DNA from 4 places in the Paenibacillus azoreducens genome. Region 4 is predicted to be linked to each of the others. Evidence: predicted binding sites of a transcription regulator. Region 4 holds the regulator's gene; each other region holds the start of a gene.
The links. The regulator Rex, encoded in region 4, represses fermentation and respiration genes when NADH is low (regulators of the CRP and FNR family bind a similar motif). The targets are predictions, from matches to a motif close to TTGTGAAATATTTCACAA.
Positions count from the first base shown of each region.

Region 1: nadA (quinolinate synthase NadA) is a predicted target of Rex. The motif match lies at 3,651-3,668, and genes of this name have one in related genera.
Region 2: L6442_RS30925 (TorD/DmsD family molecular chaperone) is a predicted target of Rex. The motif match lies at 3,720-3,737, and genes of this name have one in related genera.
Region 3: lpdD (prenylated flavin chaperone LpdD) is a predicted target of Rex. The motif match lies at 2,944-2,961, and genes of this name have one in related genera.

Region 1 is NZ_AP025343.1:7,173,233-7,178,659, forward strand. Features, by position in the region: gene L6442_RS32165 (type III pantothenate kinase) at 1-45, opposite strand, end outside; gene nadC (carboxylating nicotinate-nucleotide diphosphorylase) at 63-923, opposite strand; gene L6442_RS32175 (L-aspartate oxidase) at 913-2,529, opposite strand; gene nadA (quinolinate synthase NadA) at 2,668-3,606, opposite strand; gene ftsH (ATP-dependent zinc metalloprotease FtsH) at 4,008-5,427, opposite strand, start outside.
Region 2 is NZ_AP025343.1:6,886,872-6,892,298, forward strand. Features, by position in the region: gene L6442_RS30910 (efflux RND transporter permease subunit) at 1-763, shown strand, start outside; gene L6442_RS30915 (DUF418 domain-containing protein) at 873-1,952, opposite strand; gene L6442_RS30920 (TetR/AcrR family transcriptional regulator) at 1,949-2,536, opposite strand; gene L6442_RS30925 (TorD/DmsD family molecular chaperone) at 2,774-3,457, opposite strand; gene mobA (molybdenum cofactor guanylyltransferase) at 3,831-4,487, opposite strand; gene L6442_RS30935 (MFS transporter) at 4,673-5,427, shown strand, end outside.
Region 3 is NZ_AP025343.1:3,199,637-3,205,063, reverse strand. Features, by position in the region: gene L6442_RS14010 (DUF4247 domain-containing protein) at 1-564, opposite strand, end outside; gene L6442_RS14005 (DUF4178 domain-containing protein) at 575-1,081, opposite strand; gene L6442_RS14000 (DUF350 domain-containing protein) at 1,152-1,556, opposite strand; gene L6442_RS13995 (PspA/IM30 family protein) at 1,673-2,341, opposite strand; gene lpdD (prenylated flavin chaperone LpdD) at 2,436-2,903, opposite strand; gene L6442_RS13985 (polysaccharide deacetylase family protein) at 3,103-3,921, shown strand; gene L6442_RS13980 (3D domain-containing protein) at 4,139-4,795, opposite strand; cyclic di-AMP (ydaO/yuaA leader) riboswitch at 4,804-4,960, opposite strand; gene L6442_RS13975 (amino acid ABC transporter ATP-binding protein) at 5,212-5,427, opposite strand, start outside.
Region 4 is NZ_AP025343.1:2,761,934-2,767,360, reverse strand. Features, by position in the region: gene L6442_RS11975 (cell wall elongation regulator TseB-like domain-containing protein) at 1-306, opposite strand, end outside; gene L6442_RS11970 (amidohydrolase) at 327-1,631, opposite strand; gene L6442_RS11965 (redox-sensing transcriptional repressor Rex) at 1,615-2,271, opposite strand; gene dinG (ATP-dependent DNA helicase DinG) at 2,533-5,400, opposite strand.

The DNA.
Region 1 (5,427 bases), 2.9 Mb from region 4:
GCCGAGCACAATGTTGGTATTCCCGATGTCGATGACAAGGATCATGGGGATGGATTCCTCCTTTACTTTACAGCGTTGAGATCAAGGCTGATATCAAGACTCTCAAAGGAATAGGTTAACCGCCCCACGGATATCACGTCAACCCCACATTCGGCAATTCCTTTAATGGTTTGCAGCGAAACATTGCCAGAAGCCTCGACGCGAACATGGGGGGCTTTGGTTTTGATCCGTCTGACCGCTTCCTTCATCAACGCTTGATCCATATTGTCCAACATGATAATGTCGGCTCCGGCTTTCAGCGCCTCTTCAACCTGCTCCAAAGATTCCGTCTCCACTTCAATGGTCATGGTATGCGGAATGTGGGCCCGGGCCCGCTCGACGGCTCTGCGGATTCCACCTGCTGCCTTGATATGGTTGTCCTTGATCATAACAGCGTCATAAAGCCCGAAACGATGATTCGCGCCGCCGCCAACCCGAACGGCATATTTCTCAAGCATCCGGTGCCCGGGGGTCGTTTTGCGCGTATCTACAAGCTTGGCAGGCAATCCCTCCAGCGCATCCACGAATATGCGCGTCCGGGTGGCAATGCCTGAGAGCCGCTGCAGTATATTAAGTGCGATCCGCTCCCCTGTCAAAATATGATGCGTGCTTCCTTCAACAACAGCGAGCACCGTACCCTTGCTCACATGTTCTCCGTCCTTTACATGAGCCGTGAAAGACAAGGAAGGGTCCACCACCTGAAACACCAGCTCCGCAACGGGAATGCCCGCCACGATGCCGTCTTCTTTGGCATGGATAATTCCTTTCGACTCATGTCCTGCCGGAACGGTCGTCATGGTCGTGACATCCCCGGACCCAACGTCTTCCTTCAGCCATAAGCGAATGGATTCCACTAGACCTTCATTATATCCATTAAACATCATCACTGAATTCCTCCATGATTTCATCTTCGCGATGCAAAAGCAAATGCTTGCGCCACACCGCATCATTTTTATGAGGATAATCCTCCCTGTAATGCGCGCCCCGGCTCTCCTTGCGTTCCATGGCGGCATGGGTAATCAACAGACAGCTGGTCAGCATATTTGCAAATTCAAATTCTTCCTTGCGGGTGAGCTCGGCATCGAATATCGGAAGCTGGCGCTTTAGCTCGTCCATTCCCTTATGAAGCAGCGTCTCGTTGCGCCGCAATCCGACATATCTAACCATCACTTTCTGCAGCTTAAGCCGCCGTTCGATCACCGCTTGTTTTGGGGCGCCGGATCGCTGTTCAAGCTCATGGATCATGCTTAACTCTCCGGTAAGCGGGGCAAGCTCCTTGATCCGGTTGACGATCCGTCTGCCGAATACGATCGCCTCAGACAGCGAGTTGCTCGCCAGGCGGTTAGCCCCATGCACCCCCGTTGACGAGACTTCGCCGCAGGCAAAGAGGCGGGCCACACTGCTCTCCCCGTTCAAATCCGTTTTGACTCCACCCATCATATAATGCGCAGCCGGGGCCACCGGAATCCAATCCGTTGCCATATCCAGACCGTAATTCATGCAGGTTTCGTATATGGTCGGAAAACGGTGCTTAATGACATCCTCCGATTCATGCGTAATATCCAGATATACAAAAGTGGACTTTGTTTCTTCCATTTCGCTTACGATAGCCCGGGCCACGATATCGCGTGGAGCAAGCTCAAGCAGTTCATGATATTTGGCCATAAAGCGCTCGCCCTTGATGTTCCTGAGGACCGCCCCTTCCCCCCGGACAGCCTCCGAAATCAAAAAGCGAGGGGCACCCGGATAACAAAGCGCCGTCGGATGGAATTGAATGAATTCCATATCGCGGATAAGCGCCCCGGCCCGGTAGGCAATGGCGATTCCATCCGCTGTCGCCACATCCGGATTCGTCGTATAACGGAACAGCTGTCCCGCCCCTCCGGTACAGAGAATCGTTGCAGCAGCCTGAATATACACTCTCTGTCCGTCAGGACGCTGCACGAGAGCTCCAAGGCATTCATTATTGACACTAATGACATCAATGACATAATGATGCTCCCATACCTCTACGCGCTCATGAACCCGTACCTGGGCCGCAAGCGCCCGCACGATTTCAAATCCGGTCGCATCCCCGTTGGCGTGCAGAATGCGACGCCGGCTGTGGGCTCCTTCCTGGGTCAGGGCAAGTTCTCCGTTCTCCACATCAAACGAAGTGCCCAGCCGAATCAGTTCCTGCACCCCTTCAGGCCCCTCGTTGACAAGCACATCTACAGCTGCCGACGAACATAGGCCTGCTCCGGCCATCAGCGTATCATCGCGGTGATAGGCCGGTGAATCATCCTCCGCCGTGACGGCGGCGATACCGCCTTGGGCGTAACGGGTGTTGCTTTCCAGAAGCGCATTTTTCGTGATCATGATCACATTGCGGTCTTTACCAGTCTCAATTGCCGTATATAGGCCTGCAATTCCGGAGCCAATAACGATCACGTCCGTCTTCACGCATGGCAGGGATTGCAGATCAAAATCAACCAAATATTGAGGAATCATAAATCGGTCACCTGTCTTAAAAGAAAGAGTAGCGTATGCTGGCGGATCAAAAAAATGTTTGCTCTAATTAGCAAGAAAAATGCCCACTGTTACGCTATTCTGGGCATCTAATGGGTCTATTATTTTCTTGATCGCGCCTTACTGAACTTGTAACATGCGCTCTAAGGAGATTCGGGCTTGATCCGCAACAACCGGCGGCACATATATTTGCGGCTTCATCGTTTCGAGACACTTTACCAATTTTTTGAGATTATTCACTTTCATATTTGGACATACCAGAAACTTCGTTGCGAAACGGAACGTCTTATGCGGGCTGTCCAGGCGAAGCTGGTATCCGGTTCCGTCTTCCGTACCCACAATAAATTCCTGGCAGTCGGATTTTTTGCAGTAGTCGATAATGGCGGTGGTACTGCCTACGAAATCCCCCATCGCAACAACCTCAGGGCGGCATTCCGGATGCACGACAAACTGGGCGTTAGGATGTTTCGCTTTCATCTCCACAACATCCTTCACCGTCAACATATCATGCGTGTTGCAGTATCCTTCCCAAATGATCATTTTCTTGTCGGTATGCTGCTGTACATAATGACCCAGGTTTTTGTCAGGCACCCAAATAATCTCCTCGCAGTCCAGCGATTGAATGACCTTAACCGCATTGGAGGAAGTGCAGCAAATATCCGTCTCCGCTTTCACATCGGCGGAAGAATTGATATAGGTCACAACCTTGGCGTTTGGATGCTGAGCCTTCAGCTTGCGCAGCCCATCCACATTGACCATATCGGCCATCGGGCAGCCGGCGCGCTCGTCGGGAATCAATACCGTTTTGTTCGGAGCCAAAATCTTGGCACTTTCGCCCATGAAATGCACGCCGCAAAATACAATTGTGTCCGCATCGGTTTGCGCTGCTTTCTGGGCAAGCAAAAAAGAATCCCCCCGAAAATCGGCAACCTCTTGAATTTCGTCCCTTTGATAATAATGGGCTAGAATGATTGCGTTTCTTTCCTTTTTGAGCTTTAACAGCTTTTCGGTCAGTTCCCGTTTTTGTTCCTCTTTGTGCTGAAGCGCAAGAGCCTCCACCAGAGATCCACTCCTTTAGTGATGTCGTCATAAGATTAATATGATTGTGAATTTTCTCTCAAAGTTGGGTGTTCAAGCTTTGAGGGCTTTTCAGTTACCAATTAATGTACACAAGGTTTCATGGACTGTCAATTGGGCGGCAAGTTCAAAACCGGACGGCTTGTTTCACAAAAAAATCCCTTTGCATCGCATGTTTCATGTATACCTTCACATAAAAAAGCTTGTTTTGAAAAATAAAAAAAATTTATAAAGCGGCGAACGATGTGTTTCCCGCAGAATGAAAAACATTTTCTAACTGGTATTTATTAGAAATTCCGCATTGCTCTTTTGGACTTAAAGCACAAAAAAACCCGAAAGACGATTGCCGTCGTCCTTCGGGTTATTCATTCTTGTGATGCGGTTTACAATTTTGTTCCAGGTCCGCCTTTACCTGTATCCGGTTCATCCGCTGGCGGATTTGTCGGATCGTTCGGAATGTCCGAAGGGCTCTCCGGTACATCATTCGGAATTTCATTCACCGGTAAATCGGATGCATCCTCTTTGCCTTGAATGCGGACACGCACATCGCCAACAGTGTCGATAATCGGCGCCCCGTTTTCCGAAGAACCATCGTTTCCTTCTTCACGCGGTCCATCTTCCGAAAGGTAACCTTGCTCGATCAGTTCCTTGATTTGTTCAAGCTCAAGCGTTTCCTTCTCAAGCAACGTATTTGCAATAAGGTGAACCTCTTTGGAATGCTTAATCAGCAGATCTTTACAACGCTGATAACATTCGTTGGTCATGCGCTGCATTTCCTGATCGATTTCATAGGCGATGGAATCACTGTAGTTCTGTTCATGTCCGAGATCACGGCCCAGGAACACCTGGCCTTGGGACGAACCGAACTGCAGCGGTCCAAGCTTCTCACTCATACCGTATTCCATAATCATGCTGCGAACAATGCCTGTCGCTTGCTGGAAGTCGCTGTATGCGCCTGTTCCGATTTCCCCGATAAAGAGTTCTTCGGATACGCGGCCGCCCAGAAGGCCTGTTACTTTATCCAATAGCTCTTGCTTCGTTACGAGCATACGGTCTTCCTTCGGCATCATGATGACGTATCCGCCGGCACGGCCACGAGGAATGATCGTAACCTTGTGAACCATATCGGCATTTTCCAGGAAGTAGCCGACAATGGTGTGACCGGCTTCGTGGTAAGCGACAATCCGTTTCTCGCGGTCGCTGATCACGCGACTGCGTTTCTCCGTACCGACAATGACGCGGTCGATCGCTTCATCAACCTCGCGCATGGAGATATCCTTCCGGTTGCGGCGTGCCGCAAGCAGGGCCGCCTCGTTCATCAGGTTCTCCAGTTCGGCGCCCGTAAATCCTGTGGTACGTTTCGCCACAACATCCAGCTTGACGTCTTTAGTCAGCGGTTTGTTGCGTGCATGGACCTTCAGGACCGCTTCGCGTCCTTTCACATCTGGACGGTCTACCGTAATTTGACGGTCAAAACGTCCCGGACGCAAAAGGGCAGGGTCGAGAATATCCGCACGGTTCGTTGCCGCAACAATGATAATACCTTCATTGCCGCCGAAACCGTCCATCTCTACGAGCAATTGGTTCAGCGTTTGTTCGCGTTCGTCATGGCCACCGCCAAGTCCGGCGCCGCGCTGACGGCCAACCGCATCGATTTCATCAATAAAGATAATACATGGCGCGTTTTTCTTCGCGTTCTCAAACAAGTCGCGGACACGGGATGCGCCGACACCCACGAACATTTCGACAAAGTCAGAACCGGAAATGCTGAAGAAAGGAACGCCGGCTTCGCCAGCCACCGCA
Region 2 (5,427 bases), 3.2 Mb from region 4:
TGAAACGGTGGCTTCCCCGCTGGGCATGAACGTGCCGATCAAGGATGTAGCGACCGTGGAAAAAGGCTCCTCTCCGGATACAATTACCCGTACGGACGGCAAAATGGTCGTTAACGTAACCGCGAATATTTTGACGAACAATGTGGGCAAAGCTTCCTCCGATTTGCAGAAGGAAATTGACAAAATCAATCTTCCTGACGGGGTGGAAGTGAAATTCGGAGGTACAACCCAACAAATTAACGATACCTTTACGCAGCTCGGTCTGGCTATGGCGGCAGCCATTGCGATCGTGTACTTCGTACTCGTCGTTACTTTTGGCGGCGGCCTGGCTCCGTTTGCGATCCTGTTCTCCCTGCCGTTCACGATCATCGGCGCTCTCGTCGGATTGTGGATTGGCGGAGAAACGCTGAACGTATCCTCTCTCATGGGTGCGCTCATGCTGATCGGTATCGTCGTAACGAATGCGATCGTTCTGATCGACCGCGTCATTCACAAGGAACGCGAAGGTATGTCGACGCGCGAAGCGCTGCTTGAAGCAGGCGCTACCCGCCTCCGTCCGATTCTGATGACCGCTCTGGCAACGATCGGGGCTCTGCTCCCGCTGGTTTCCGGCCTGGAAAACAGCGCCGGCATCATTTCCAGGGGTCTCGGCATTACCGTCATCGGCGGTCTGATCAGTTCCACGCTGCTGACGCTTGTGATCGTACCGGTCGTGTACGAATTCCTGATGAAATTCCGCAAACCTAAAGCGTCGGAAGAATAAGCTTCAGGCAAGCAGAAACAACAAAGACGCGCCCTATCCTCTATGCGAGGAAGGGACGCGTCTTTGTTACGTTCTGGCTGTTGCATTCGGACTTTTGCAAATCCCCAAATTAAGTGAGTTTGCGCATGATCCATTCAACCGGCCCGCGCGTCCATTTTTTTCTCCACCAATAAGAGAAGATCACCGCAAGCAGAAAATAACCGCAGCCATAAGCAATGGCGAAAGCCAAACTCCCGTTATCCAGTACCTTCACCGTCTCAAGCAGCCCTAATCCAATCAGCACATGTCCTAGATAATGCGATAAGGATAGCTGCCCGGTGTGGATAAATCCTCTTGTAATTCTGGATTCCCCGCTGCGCTCCACAATCATGAAGCTGAGCATGATAACCGCCACCGCCGAACAAGTCGATGACAGCACGTAAAGCATGGTGGGCGGCATCGGTTTTGTAGAAAATAAATAGTGGGCCGAATTCGCATCAAGCACCGGGAAGCTCCATTGGATCAGTCCCCATGACAGAAGTTCAAAAACTATCGTCCCTAAGACCGCAAATAACAGTATTTTTTTATGGTTGCCGCTGTACAGCCATTTTTGCCGGCCCATCCACATCCCTATCAGAAAAAAACATGCCCAAGGGAAAACCGGGTGAAAGCCGTTAAACAGCAGATTGCGGATAAATCCTGAAACCGTCCAAAATCCAGTATATTCATGAAAGGTCGGGTTCCAGCCTTGACCATAGTTAAACGATATTTGCATAACCTGCGCCGCAAGCAGGGTAATGACGGACATCACCAGAAACACCCGATCGGGCGCAACAATCAGCACCGATGCGACAAGCATAAAAAATGCGTAATAATGAAGAATGTCCGCGCTCCAGCCCGTCAACAAAAGGAGGACGCCTGCAACGAATAAAAAGGCCGCTCGCTTATATAAAGTTTTCCGCTGCAAACAGATGACTTCCCGATCCATGGAGTTTCTTGCTTTAGCGGTCATCAACGATACGCCAATGCCTGCAAGCACAACGAATAAGGCGGAAGCTCTGCCTTCAAAAATCCCGGAAAACATGCGCAGCAAGTATGATCCAGAACCGTCAGCACCCATGGCCAGTTTGTAATTCACCATAATCATGCCGAAAATAGCCCAAGCGCGGGCATAATCCAGAGCGGTTATTCTCTGTTTGGACATGTTCATGGGACGCGGTCTCCCTTGATCAAACTAAGCACGGTTACTTTCCATATGTCTTCATAACGGCATTCAAAACCATAACTCATAAAATTGTCCATTCCGTCCATAATCATGGTCAACATCTCCGCCCGGACCATAACATCTTGTTCCGGCAATACACCAAGGTCGACTCCATGCTGCAGAAGTTCCGCAAAACCCTTCGTGTAACCTTCCAAAATTTCAATCAGCATGCGCATGTATTTGGGTTCCCGGTATCCTAATGCATGGTACTGGTTCATGATCTGCAAATAATTCTGGTCCTGATGCCCAATCATATTCAAACCATCTTCAATAAACCGCTGCTCAAAATTTCCTTTCGTATATTGCCGCTTGTCAAAAAACCGGCTGAAATCAATGCCCCGACAAATTTCTTCAAACAATACATCGATCAACGCTTCCTTGGAGGCAAAATGATAATACAAAGCCGGCTTGGATATTCCCAATTCCTTGGCGATCATCGACATGCTTGTTTTTTCAAAACCATGCTCCGCAAATAACCGATAGCTGGTTTCGAGAATGACTTCATATGTCATTTTTTTATTCATATTCATATTAATCAACTCCCTTACTTACCGGTCGGTAAGTAGATCATACAAGAACTTAATTTTCTTTTCAAGAGCTTTTTATAACATTTGAATGATCGCAGCATCCTTTTCCCCAAAAAAAAAGCGAACGTCCTTATAGACATTCGCTTTATCTGTAAGTCAATTTCATAATGGATTTGAATCGAGTGGTTGAACCTAGATATTGGATCAAACGGCAATTGGCATTATGAAATTGATCTTTATTTAAGCCAATTCTCTCCGTAACACGCGGAGCATCTTCAGATCATATGGAATAAATTCCTCCAGGATGCGACTGATTTCCCGATACAGCGGGGTGCGGGCCAGAGCCGACAATTCCTTGGCCAGCTGCGGCGACCATTGGAGCAGATGATTTTCCAAAAAATCAATCTGCGTATCCAGCCACATGAGCTGGCAATCCGGCAAATCCCGCGTTTGATCCATAAATTCTCCGGCCACCGCTATAAACTCCAGCTCGATCGAGAGATGGTCGTCCTTTTCGCTGTCCAACTTGTTGAAGACAATACCGCAACCTTCGTATACAGCACGGATTTGCTGCATGCATCGCTGCCCGCTGCGCAAATCGGTGGAACGGTATACACTCTCACGGACGCTTGGAAGCAGGGCATCGGGCCCGGCAAACAGCCGTTCATATTCCTCCGTCTCACTCCGGCATACCTCATACAGCTCGCAAGGTTCCAGCTCTCCAAAATATTGCTGCAGCCTTCTTCCCCCTTCGGTAAGCACCATTTCCTCACGCAAAGCAACCTGGCGCTGCCACGGCGCGATCAGCGACAAACTCGGCGGATTCCCTAAAAAGTCGATCAAAAACTGGTATACCCAGCTCCTGCCTTGGAGCCATCGGGCCCCTTCCACAGTCTCCAGCAACGATGCCAATGTTGTCGTCATAGCTGAATCCTCCTTTATCAAGGTCCATAACATAAGCGTCTTCACCCTTATAACCCATTAAAGATGTTGTTCAAAAAGTCCGCTTTTAAAAGTGAATCAGGGAGCTGGCTCGACATCGAATCTTGAATTCAGCCGGGGCTTCCGGTACCGTCCTTTTTGAACTCGCACTTAACGAAAAGTTATCCTTCGTTTTGATCTATATACAGACAAGATAGCGCTTTCTTACTCCTAATTTCACCATACCCTAAAATAATCGGTTGATATGTGATATTATTCACATCAAAATGCGGAATCACACTTTTATTTTAAATTTTAATTGAATGTTCATAAACCGGACCATTTCCGTATCTCGTTCAGCCTAAGCGGGGTTGAATCAACAACCCCCCGCCTCTCCATCGCCCTGTTTCTCAACGGCTGTCCGGTAATCCTCCGGGCGGTTCATGTTAAAAAATACATGGCCCGCATCAATCCCCGTCTCTTGCAGCAACGTCTCTTCCGCAATGTAGCGAACACGAAGCATGTTCAGCCAGTCCGTCATCCGCAACCTGCCGGCATGCAAAGCATCCTCCAGCTCAGGTAGAGCGCTGATGTGATATGCGGCCAGCAGCGGCTGCGCCCTTCCATCCTCCAGAGGAATCACGGCTTGAACATTTTCTTCCTCAGCGTGAAGCCTTTCCTCTTCCGCTACAATTTTCCGCAAAAAGAGAAACAGCTCCGGTGAAACAAAAGGCATATCGCAAGCCGCAACGATGATCCATGGCGTTTTGACCGCATGCAGCGCCGCATGGATGCCGGATAACGGCCCCTGTCCAGGAAACCGGTCGCAGGCGATCTCCCGGCCTAACTCACGGTAGGCATCCGCAGTATGCTCATTGGCCGCAATCAGAATGTCCTGAACCGCTGCCGACATGGCGCCGATAATGGTCTCGATCACTTTTTCCCGGCCGACGGCAAGCAGCGCTTTATTCGCTCCCATCCGCCTTGACTGCCCGCCTGCCAACACGACGCCTGTGATTAAGGTCTCCATCATCCAATCCCTTCCTTTGTTTTCAATAATTAAATGTGAGTGTTCACAAACTTGAGCCATTTGCTGTTTAAAAAATACGTAACTGGTTATTTTATCAATTATTGGTTTGTATCCCTTTTCAACACATGATAAAGTGGGGATGGCGGCTTCTCTTAGGCCTCCGTCGATTTGCATTCGGTCGGAAAGGAATGTGCAACGTGCAAGATCATGTGAAAAAACAGTCCAAGCTGATGCCGCTCAAGGCTTTTAATTTTTTGATCTACGGGACTATGGTGATCTTCACCAGCTTTTTTCAATTATACCTGCAGGATGCTGGCATGAACAAATTCGAAATCGGCACCCTGATGGCGCTCGGCCCGTTGGTGTCGCTTTTGGCCAATCCGTTTTGGACCATTTGGAGTGACCGGCTGCAAAATACAAGGCGCATCCTGCTCGTCATGATGACCGGAACTTTGCTTCTCATCCAATTTGTGTTCCATGCGGGCACCTATAATATGGTTTACCTGGCGACGATCCTCTTTTTCTTTTTCCAAAGTCCTTTGTTCGCTCAGAGCAACACGCTGACTTTGGGGTATGTCGCGGATCAGCCGCAAAAATTCGGAACCTTCCGAAATTGGGGATCCATCGGTTGGGCAGTCGTCGCGGTTTCCGCCGGACTCCTCATTGACCAGATCGGCATTTCCCGGCTGTCGCTGCTTGTGACCGCCATTCTGCTCCTGGCTATGGGTACGGTTCTGCTGCTCCCTTCGCGGAAAATGCCTTCGGCAACACCGCCGATCCGCCTGAGAGGTTTCACCCACTTTGCCATTAACCGTTATTTCGTTGCTTTTATTTTACTTGGCATCCTGGTCTCAGTCCCCAATGTCATGAATAATACGTTCATGTCGCTGTATATTACAGAACTTGGCGGTTCGAAAACGATGGTCGGATTTGCCGTATTCCT
Region 3 (5,427 bases), 440 kb from region 4:
GAAAATCGAACCTTTTTTCTCCACCGTGAGCGGCGGAGCGATCTTCTTATCGCTCGTTGTCGGTGCATGGTAGTTGCCCTGCTTCGGGTGATAAGTGTCTTTGCTCGAATACCCCCGGTATCCGCCGCCCAAGCCTCCCAGCGAATCAAACAGCTGACCGATTACGACGGCTGTGAGATATCCCTTCAGAAAGCTTGAATCATAGTTTTTCTGGACATATTCCTGGGAGTCCACTTCGATCAGGGTGTCGGTTTCTTTTTTAGGGTCCTTTTGTAGATGGTAATAATCTTTGCCGTAAACGAGAAACATCCGCTCTGAGTCTTCCTTGGACATTTGATCCGGCTTTTTCTCGTCGGCAAGCTCCTTGGCGACTTCCGGTACGGTTTTGTCCGCCGCCCGGTATACGTATGAGGTCGCGTTGCCGTCGCGGCTCACCGATTCCAAAGGATACGTTTCCTTCACGTTCGGGGAACCGATACCGCAGCCGGTCAACAGCGACAGGACAAGGCTTAAGACCAGTGCAATTTTTATTCCAAGCAAGGGTCGCCCCTTCCATCCTTTCATACAATCACTCCTAGTTGGCCCGGATGACCTTTACATCCCCCGGCAGTACTTTCTCTCCTTCATAAAGCATGAAACGCCCGTTCTGCCATTCGATCCGTACCAATCCGTAATCATCGGACTGGTACTGCCATACATGCTGTTGTCCTCCTTGGGTGAACGGCGTTTTGCCGTGGATCAGCACAAAGCCCTCATACTCTTCCTCCAGAAAGAAGACTTTGTCATCCAGTTCCAGCTCGGTCGGCACTTCGCTCGGATTATCGAGCCGCCCGTCGAGCGGACTGTACAGGGCATACTGCAGCGTTTCACGTTCTTCAATATGCAAATAAGCAATCGTGTTGCCATCCTGCAGCGTCAGAACCACCGCATTGCGTCCGCGATTATGCACTCTTCCCGTCACTTCATACGTAACCAGCGATACTTCGCAAATATCGCCAGGCATAAGGGACAACATGCTTTTTTCGGCTTTGGGCGGTTCCGGCTTCGCAAACAGGTTGCCAATTCGTTTGAATACGCTCATAGATTATAACTCCTTATGGTCCATACTTAGTTTGTTGAATTGCTGAAAACCGGCCATTTCGAACTCGTACTTATAGACAAGCGGTAATAATTAACGCCCCTACCAGGTGAAGCGTACCGGCAAACAAGCCGTAAGCAACCTTCCCTTGCTGCGTGCCCACATCAAGCTCAAGCTTGGCCCATACGCGCAGCAGCACCCGGACGATAGCCTCGAGCACAAGTAAAATCAGGAAGGAGATGATGGATACCATGATGGCATCCAGCAAATTGTTGGATCTACCTATGGAGACGGACAAGATATACCCCTGCGCCAGCAATTTGAGTACTAAACGCGTGGTTACCGCCATATTGCCCGCTTTGACTTCCTCAAAGTCCTTGTATTTTGTGAACAGCGAGTCCACAAACATGAGAATAAACAGGAGAAGCGCTCCTGATCCCGTCCAGACAAGGATCGCCATCATCGTATTAAAATCCATTGACACTTGCCTCCACCAACCTCGCTTTTTATCTTATACAGCAGGAACAGCGAAGGAGGCTACCTACCAGCCGTCCCCTTCGCTGCTTTTACCCTACGCTCTATTTGCCTTCCGTATTACTTGTTTTCATACTGTTTCATCAAGGCAGCGAGTTCGTCTTCAACCTGTTTGTCCGTGCCAAGCTTTTCGAACTCTTCATCGAGAGATTTGCCTTTGGAGGACATTTCGTTGCTGGCTTCCGCTTGCGCTTCCATTTGCAGCATCTTTTCTTCCATCCGCTTCATGCCGTTTGACGCAGTATCCGTGCTGAAGCCTTGCATAGCTTTGTTGATTTCGGTTTGCGCTTTGGCGGCGTTATAACGGGCTACGAGCGTTTCACGCTTGTTTTTCATTTCAGTCAGCTGTTTGCGCATTTCATCAAGTTTGTTGCGGAGGTTATCTGCAGCCGCCTTGTTTTGATCATAACTTGCTTTGTACTCTTCCATTTTTTGTTCAGCGGCTTTCTTTTCTTCAAGCGCACGGCGCGCCAGCTCGACGTTTTGGGCTTGTGCTGCCGTATGAGCTTGCTGCGTGCGTTTTTCAACGAGTGCCTGCTGCTCTTCATACAGCTGCTTGAACTTTTTCTCAATGGCGATTTGAGCCGCCACCGCTTTTTCAGCATCTTCGAGATCTTCCGTCATGTCGCGAATATATTGGTCCGTCATTTTGATCGGATCTTCCGCCTTGTCGATGATTGCATTAATGTTGGACATAGTAAGGTCGCGTAATCTTTTGAAAATAGACATATTGTTGTTTCCTCCTAGAGAGTGAATTATAGTTCTTATGATATTCATTTACGGAGCAAGTTTGAAGTCGTTTCAAAAATTCAAAAAAATTTTTTTAGATTTTGTTCACCGCTGCTTTAAGATAGCCTTCAAATACTTGTTTTGCCTCTGCGACGATGTCAAGGATCTGCTCTTTGCTGATTCCGTCGTAGTGAATTCCTGCAGCAACGGTGACGGTACATCCAAGCGCCTTTGCCGCTGTTTTCGCCATATATTCCGCCAGTTCATCTTCGCGGTGCCCGGGCAAATCCACAGTCCGAACCTGAACGTCCTTGTCTTCTTCGTTAAAATAAGCGGTAGCCACAGCACCGATATGCGCCTCTCCTCCAGTAAGAAGAAGTAAGATATCACGCCCTGCAGAGACCTCCTGAATACGGATATCCCACTTCGTTGCATTCACTAAAAGCGCCTCCTCCACATTGCCGCCTGAATTTTTAAATCCCGCAAATATGGCTTTCGGAATATCCGCGTTTCCCCCCAGCGCCCGCGAAGCATGCAGAGCCCGATAAGTATCTTTCAACATTCCCCAGCCAACCGCCACCAAATCGCCTTTGCCGTCCAGCTTGCGTATATTTTCACACTATATTATACACTTTGAGGGATGGTTATGGAAAAGAGGGGCTATTTTCTAAAAAACATCATAATTCCTTCCAAATTGGGACATAACAGTATAGACAATTACATTTGCCGACAGCATACCGTGGAAAGGAGCCGTCATCTGTATGAGAAACACTTGTCTTGGCAAAGCCCTCGCCGCGCTGCTGGTCATGAGCCTGCTGTGCCCTGAGCCCGGCCTGCAGGCGGCCTTAGCAGAAGGAGCTGTTTCTTCCCAGCCCGCAAAAGAAACAAGCAGCCGCGAAAGAGCAGAAAAGCGCCAGGAAAGGGTTTTGAAATTAGGCCAACTCATTAAAAAATACCCGGAAACTTTCAAAATCCACGGTCCTCGTACCAAGCAGATCGCCCTGACTTTTGACGATGTTCCCGATCCCCGTTATACGCCGCAGGTCCTTCGCATTTTGTCCGCAAACGGGGTAAAGGCGACGTTCTTCATCGTAGGCAGCAGAGCTAAAAAACATCCCGACCTGGTAGCCCGCATCGTTCGTGAGGGGCATGTTATCGGAAACCACTCCTATAACCATCCGCAGTTTCATAAGCTGACCATGGAGGAATACACGGAGCAAATTATCAGGACGGAAAACCTTTTGTACGGAATCATCGGATACAAACCGAAAATGATCCGCCCTCCCTACGGCGATATAACGGAAAACCAGCTCCTCTGGGCCAAACGGGAAGGTTATAAAATCGTTAACTGGGATGTGGATTCTTTGGATTGGAAAGGCCTCAGCAAAGAGGCTGTAAAGAAAAATATTATGGCTACGGCCGGTCAAGGTTCTATTATTTTACAGCATGCAGGCGGAGGCAGCTCTTCGGACTTGTCGGGATCGATCGGGGCCCTTCCGGAAGTTATCCGTGCACTGAAGAAAAAAGGGTACACGTTCGTTACCGTCCCTAAACTGCTTCGGATTCAAAAGGACAAGTAGGACTGTACTTGAATGCAATAAAATGCGTGCTTGTCTGGGCACGCAGCACCTTAAAAAAGGTCCAATCCCGGGGTAATGCTTTCCCTGAATTGGACCTTTTTCTTTTTAACATCATAGCTTCACATAGATAAAAGAGCCGCCTCAAGTCTTAAAGACTTTTGAGGGCGGCTCCGTTTTATTAAAAGCGATCGGGGGTAAGTCAATGCGCTTCTAACATCTAGTTAATAAAATACAATTCGACGTTCTGGAAACCAAAATCGCTGACGCTTTGCGCGCTGCCTGGAACAAAGATGTCAATGCGGTTGCCTTTGATGGCGCCGCCTGTATCTCTGGCTGTGGCTACGAAAGCTTTTTTAGGAAGACCGGGGAAGCTGTGACCTGTGATAAGAACCTTCGTGCCAAGCGGAATGACAGAAGGGTCTACCGCGATGGTTCCCAGTTCAAGCGGATTGCCGAAATAATCGACGGCGCCCCATCCTCCATTTTCGCTGGCTGCCGAGGAGTAGGCTGAAGCTTTCACTTGCAGTTTTTTAGTGTAATTATAGGATTTCCCCCATGCTTCCACGACCTTTTGGTCGGAATCAACATTCAGGGAAGCGGAAATGAGCGTTGGAGCCGGATCCGCATATGCCTTCACCGTGTTTTGTCCCGGTACATTCAATTTCAAGCCTGCATAGATGTTGTTTGCTTCAATGTTTGGATTGGCGTTCATAAGTTGACTTAAACCTACACCGTATGTTTTTGAAAGAGTATAAAAGGTATCGCCATCTTTGGCTACATGTACAGAATCCGCGTGAATCGGTGTGGCTTGCATCGCCAAGGTAACGCCGAGTGCAGCTGTCAATATTTTAGCAGTCAAAAATCTCTTCTTCATAGTTCCTCCTTAAGATCCATCAATGCCTGCGAGGTTAGCTGTCGGATTCGGATTGAGGAGACAACCCTACGTTCCAATGAACGATTCACCCCAAGTGATGACTAACATTTCACGATAAAATTTTCCCCCGCACTTTGTGTTTCAAAGTTTCGGCTCATTCAATATATCACAATTTTGTAACCTGTGCGCATGAAATTGTTACCAGTTTGCAATCTATAGAAACAAAACTTCCGTTATCAGCGTGACTTTGATATATAAAGCTGCGAAAAAAATGACATTCTTTTAAAGAATTTAGTTACAAATAAATCGATTTATTAACAGTATTTTTGTTATGTAAACAGAGTACTTTCTTTATATGACAAAAAAAGCTCCGTCCAAGGTTATGAACCCTGTACGAAGCTTTAAGCAGCATCCTGTTAGAGAACCTTGCTGAGGAAATCTTGGGTACGGATGTTTTGGGGATTCCCAAACACCTGCGCCGGCGTGCCTTCCTCCATGATGTGTCCGCCATCCATGAAAATAATCCGGTCGCCGACTTCTCTGGCAAAACCCATTTCATGGGTTACGATGACCATGGTCATGCCGCCTTCAGCCAGCTTTTTCATCACTTCCAGCACTTCCCCTACCATCTC
Region 4 (5,427 bases):
TGCTTTAACCTTGCCTCCACCTTCCATCCGAACCCAAACCATAACAGGGCGATTCTCTTTATCCAAACCTTCGATCACCCAGCAAACGCTATCCCAGACGGACTTGTATGACTCGGTTACCTTGACAAGCCCGCTCTCCTGCTTTGCTTTCAAAATGGCTGTGGTTTCTTCTGCGCGTATGTCCTGCGTTACATAGATATAATAGCGGTAAAGTCCGAATAGGATCAGCAGAAAAACTGCGATAGCAAGGAAAATCCATTTCTTTTTATTTTTCCAAACATTTCTTCTTGTTCTAATTCTAAGCATAAGCTACCTCTAAGCCTTTCTTAACGAGATAATAGGCTCTCAAAAGCGGCCTGCGCTTCCCGGCGGATCCGCTCTTCATCCAGTGTCAGGCAGGCGCCATGCTTGACAACTTGTTTGCCATCAACCCACACATGCTCAACGTCCTTGCCGCAGGCCGAATAAACGGCATGAGAGATCAAGTCGGTATGCGGCAGAAAATGCGCCTGATCGGTATTCAGCGCGATAAAATCAGCTTTCATACCTGGAGCCAAAGTACCCACATTGTTCAAGAAAAGCGACTGTGCCCCATAAACCGTTCCCATTTTCAATGCTTCCCCTGCCGGGATCGCCGTCGGGTCGCCGGAGACTCCTTTATGGATCAATGCCGCGAGACGCATTTCCTCGAACATATCGAGGTTATTATTGCTCGCCGCCCCGTCTGTTCCAAGCGACACAGTCACGCCAGCCTTCAGCATGTCCGTTACGCGTGCCACGCCGCTTGCCAGTTTCAGGTTGCTGCCCGGGTTATGGGATACGGCTACCTTGTTTTTTGCCAAAATTTCGATTTCTTCATCCGTCAAATGAACGGCATGAGCAACAAGCGATGGCCGGGAAAACACTCCGAGTTTCTCCAGATGGGCAACTGGACGCAGACCGTATTCAGTTACATTTTGCTCGACTTCGGCTTTGGTTTCAGACATATGGGTATGCATCGGCAAATCCATGTCATGAGCGGCCTGAACGAATTTTTCAATAAAGTCCGGAGGACAAGTATATGGCGCATGCGGTGAAATCATCGTCGTAATCCGTCCGCCTGCTTTACCGTGCCAGTCGCGGGCAAATCGGATGGCTTCATTCAGCTTATGGCGCTGAACCTCTTCCGGGCAGAGCCCGATAACGCCGCGCATCAAGGATGCACGGATTCCCGATTCTTCCGTTACCTTCGCTACTTGATCCATATGGTCGTACATATCCAGGAAGGTTGTCGTGCCGCCTTTCAGCATTTCAAGCACCGACAGCGAGGTGCCCCAATATACGTCCGATGAGGTGAATTTGGCTTCCATCGGCCACATTTTCTCCTGCAGCCAGATTTGCAAAGCCAGATCGTCACCATATCCGCGAAGCAGCGACATTGCGGCATGCCCATGCGTATTGATCATACCCGGCATAAAAAACAGATGGGTCCCGTCCATAACGGGTATATCGCCATCCAGTTCAGGCGTCTCCTCGCCCACATAAACGATAAGGTCGTCTTCAATGACCATGCAGCCTTGAATAACCGGCTTATCTCCATCCGCAACCGCAAAGCTGCCGTTTTTAATCATCCATCTATTTGTCGCCGTCATCAGCAGAATCGTCCTTTCCGTTATCCAAATAATAAGCCAAACTGAGCAGATCCGTAGTGAAATCCGCCGGATGAATCCGAATGTTCGCAGGTGCTTTCAAGATGACCGGCGCGAAGTTCAGGATCGCTTCGATGCCGGCTTCGATCAGGATATCGGCCACATTTTGCGCTTCGACATCCGGTACCGTAATGATCCCGATACGGATATTGCGGGCTTTGATCGTTTCGCGGAGCTCCTCCATCGGCTGAACGGTCAGCGTATTGATTTGTTTGCCGATCTTCTTCGGATTTTCATCAAATACGGCAATAATTTTAATGTTTTCCTTCAGGTAAAAGTTATAGTTTGAAAGCGCTTGACCCAAATTACCTGCCCCGACCAACACCGCGTTGATCTGCTGATCCAGGTTCAGGATGTGGCGGATTTTTTCGATCAGATACGAAACATCATATCCGATGCCTTTCCGGCCAAAATCGCCGAAATAAGCCAGATCCTTACGGATCTGCGCCGGATTGAGGTCGAGTCTCTGACCAAGTTCCTGGGAGGAAACCGTAGCGACCTCCCGTTTATGCAAGTCGCTCAAATATCTTAAATATACAGGCAATCTGCGAACAACTGCTTCGGATATTTTCTCCGATTTCATGCTTGTTCCCCCTATTTTTAGCAGCTTAATTAATCTATCAATGCTTAGAAAAACGTCTATCGTCGTACTTTCTAAGAAGACAGACCGCTTTTAGCGGATGTTTTTCTTGCGATATTAGGATGCGTTTCCCCCGGAGTTTTACTTCTACTATCTTAAAACAACCTCACAAAGAGTATCGGAAAGAAGTCCGACGCCTCTCAAAGAGGGGCGCTTTTGCGGAGCAAAAGTACTGAGTGACGTGTGGCTTCGAAGCTTATTCGATTACTTTGCGGGGACTCCGGAACTTTTAAGCCATTCGGATATACGAGGAACCATTTTTTCCGTATTCATATGCTCCATTTTGGGTCCAGGCAAGGAATAAAGAAAATACTTCCCGTAGTAGGATTCGATAACGCGCGTATCGTATACAATGACGATGCCGCGGTCATTCGCCGTGCGAACGAGTCGGCCAAAGCCTTGTTTAAAGCGGATTACTGCCTGCGGCACGGAAAGCTTCATGAACGGATTTTTTTTCTGACGCTGCAGAAGCTCGCTTTTCGCTTCGACGAGCGGATGGTTTGGCGGCTGAAACGGCAGTCTTACAATCGCCAGACATGTCAGAGCATCGCCGGGAATATCCACCCCTTCCCAAAAACTGCTCGTTCCGAGCAGCACCGAAGCGCTGCTGTCTTGAAATCTGCGGATAAGCTTGGTGCGGCTGCCGCTGTCAACGCCTTGGCCCAGCACTGCAATGTCACTGTTCGCCAAAGCATTTTTTAAAGGCTCGTGCACCTGACGCAACATCCTGTAAGAAGTAAACAACACCAACATTCGTCCATGAGTCGCCAGCGCGGCGTCGGCAAGGGATTGCACCAAAGTATCTACAAATACCGCATCGCCTACGCTCCCCTTAACGCTTGGGAAATCGCGCGGGATCACAAGGAGCGCCTGATCGCGGTAATTGAATGGCGATGGAAGCATCACGGTAGCCAGTCTTCCGTTTTCCTGATCCTCTTGAAGCCCCAAGTTATCAATCATGTACTGAAAAGATTTATCCACAGACAATGTGGCAGACGTCAGAACTATGCTTTTTTTCTTGTCGAAAAACAATTCCTTGAGCTGTTTGCTGACATCGACCGGTACAGCATACATCTGGAGCGATTTGCTCCGGAAATGGCTGCTTGCCTCCATCCAGTACACGACAGTCTCGTCATTCAAGTTCATGAAGATGCGAAGGTCGTCGCGCGCCGCTGCCAAATCCTTGAACAGGCCGCTTAAATCCGTAATCAGGCTGTCCGCGCTGTAATCACTTTCATCCTCTTTGTATTCCGCCAGCATTTTCTCCCCGCGCCGCACCGCTTCGCTGATTTTCACATGAATCTGATTTTCGAGCGCTTTGAGCGTATCCCATTCCTTCGGTTTGTTTGCAGGTTGAAGGCGAAGTACGTATTGTCCTACATCCCCTGGCGAAACGTCATTACGCTCCGGAAGCAAAGCGAATAAAAGTTCATTCAGCTTATCCCAATCTTCCTTCACGTCCACCAAATCTTCGCTAATGCGATCGATTGCCGCAATCCAGTCGCTGGCCCGTTCTTGGCCGGAGGACTGCAGCTGCTGTCTCAGCGCAGAAAGCTGCCCGTTCTTTCCATCCTTGTAAAGCCGGGTAAGCGTATGGACAACACTGAAGTATTTCATATGAAGTCCCAAATGTTTACCGGCAACATCCTCCAAATGATGGGCTTCGTCAATCACCAAACGCTCATACGACGGAAGCAATTGATGGCCAGCTTTTACATCGGTAAACAGCTTGGAGTGGTTGGTAATGACGACATCCGCAATTCCGGCTTCATGTTTGGCGCGATGATAATAACATTTGCGGAACCATGGGCAGCTGCGGCCCAGACAGGAGTCCGAATCGCTGCTTACCGTTTCCCAGAAGTCGCCGCCGCGTCCGCCAAGGTTCAGTTCCTCATCATCCCCATGTTCGGTTTGCGCGAGCCAAACGATCATCTGGGCGGCCGTGATCGTATCTTCCTTGGGATTAAAAAAGTCTCTTCTGTTTATTTTATGTTCAAATTTTCTCAAACACAAATAATGTTGTCTACCCTTAAATACCGCAGCTTTGAATGGAAATGGAATAACCTGCGTCAAAAGCGGAACATCCCGCTCCCTTAGCTGCTCCTGAAGATTGATGGTATGCGTGCTGACCATCACTTTTTGCTGCTGCTTGACGCTCTGATATATAGAAGGGATGAGGTAACCCAAAGATTTCCCTGTCCCCGTACCCGCTTCGATCAAAAGATGTTTGTCCTGTTCCAGCGCATTCATCACTTCGTCGAACATAATCGATTGCGGCTCGCGTTCCTCGTATTGAGGCAATATGCTTTTGAGGCGCTTACGGATCTCGCTCAAATATTCCTTAAAATCCATGCCTTCAAGAGGATTATCGGCGGATTCATCCCGGGGAGGTTTCATCTCGGTCCAGTCATCGACTTTTAACGCCAGCTGACGATAGAAAGTATGACTGTTCAGATCCTGAATAGGCTGCTGCTCCTTTTCCTGGCATAAGCCGTCAAAAAACCAACCAAGATCGCTATCCTCCTCCGCAAACAGCTCACGGAGGCGCTGGAGGGCAATAAGAGGCAAATGATCAAGCTCGTCCAGACATTTTAAGAGCACATAAGCCGTTGCCAAGGCATCGCTGTCCGCCTGGTGCGGACGGTCATGCTGCAAACCGAAATGGGACGTCACCTGACCAAGCTGATAGGAAGTCAAGGATGGGAAGCATATTTTGAGAAAATCCAGCGTGTCGAGAATTCGTCCGGAAAACGGAAGATATCCACAGCTATCGAGCGCATTTTGCAAAAAATTAAAGTCGAATGCAACGTTATGTCCAACCAAAACCACATCATCCAGCATAGGCACGAGCTCCATCAGCATCTCTTCCAACGAAGGAGCAGCGGCCACATTTTCCTCCGAGATGCCTGTCAGCTGGGTAATAAAGGGTGGAATCTCCACGCTAGGCTTGACATAAGAGCCGTAAACACGGGAAATGGTCAAATCTTCTTCTATAATGGCAAGTCCAACTTGAATAATTTCATCTGCGGACTGGTTGCCTGTCGTTTCAAAATCCAGTACGGCAAATTTCATGATTTACGATTAATCCTTTCATTCCAG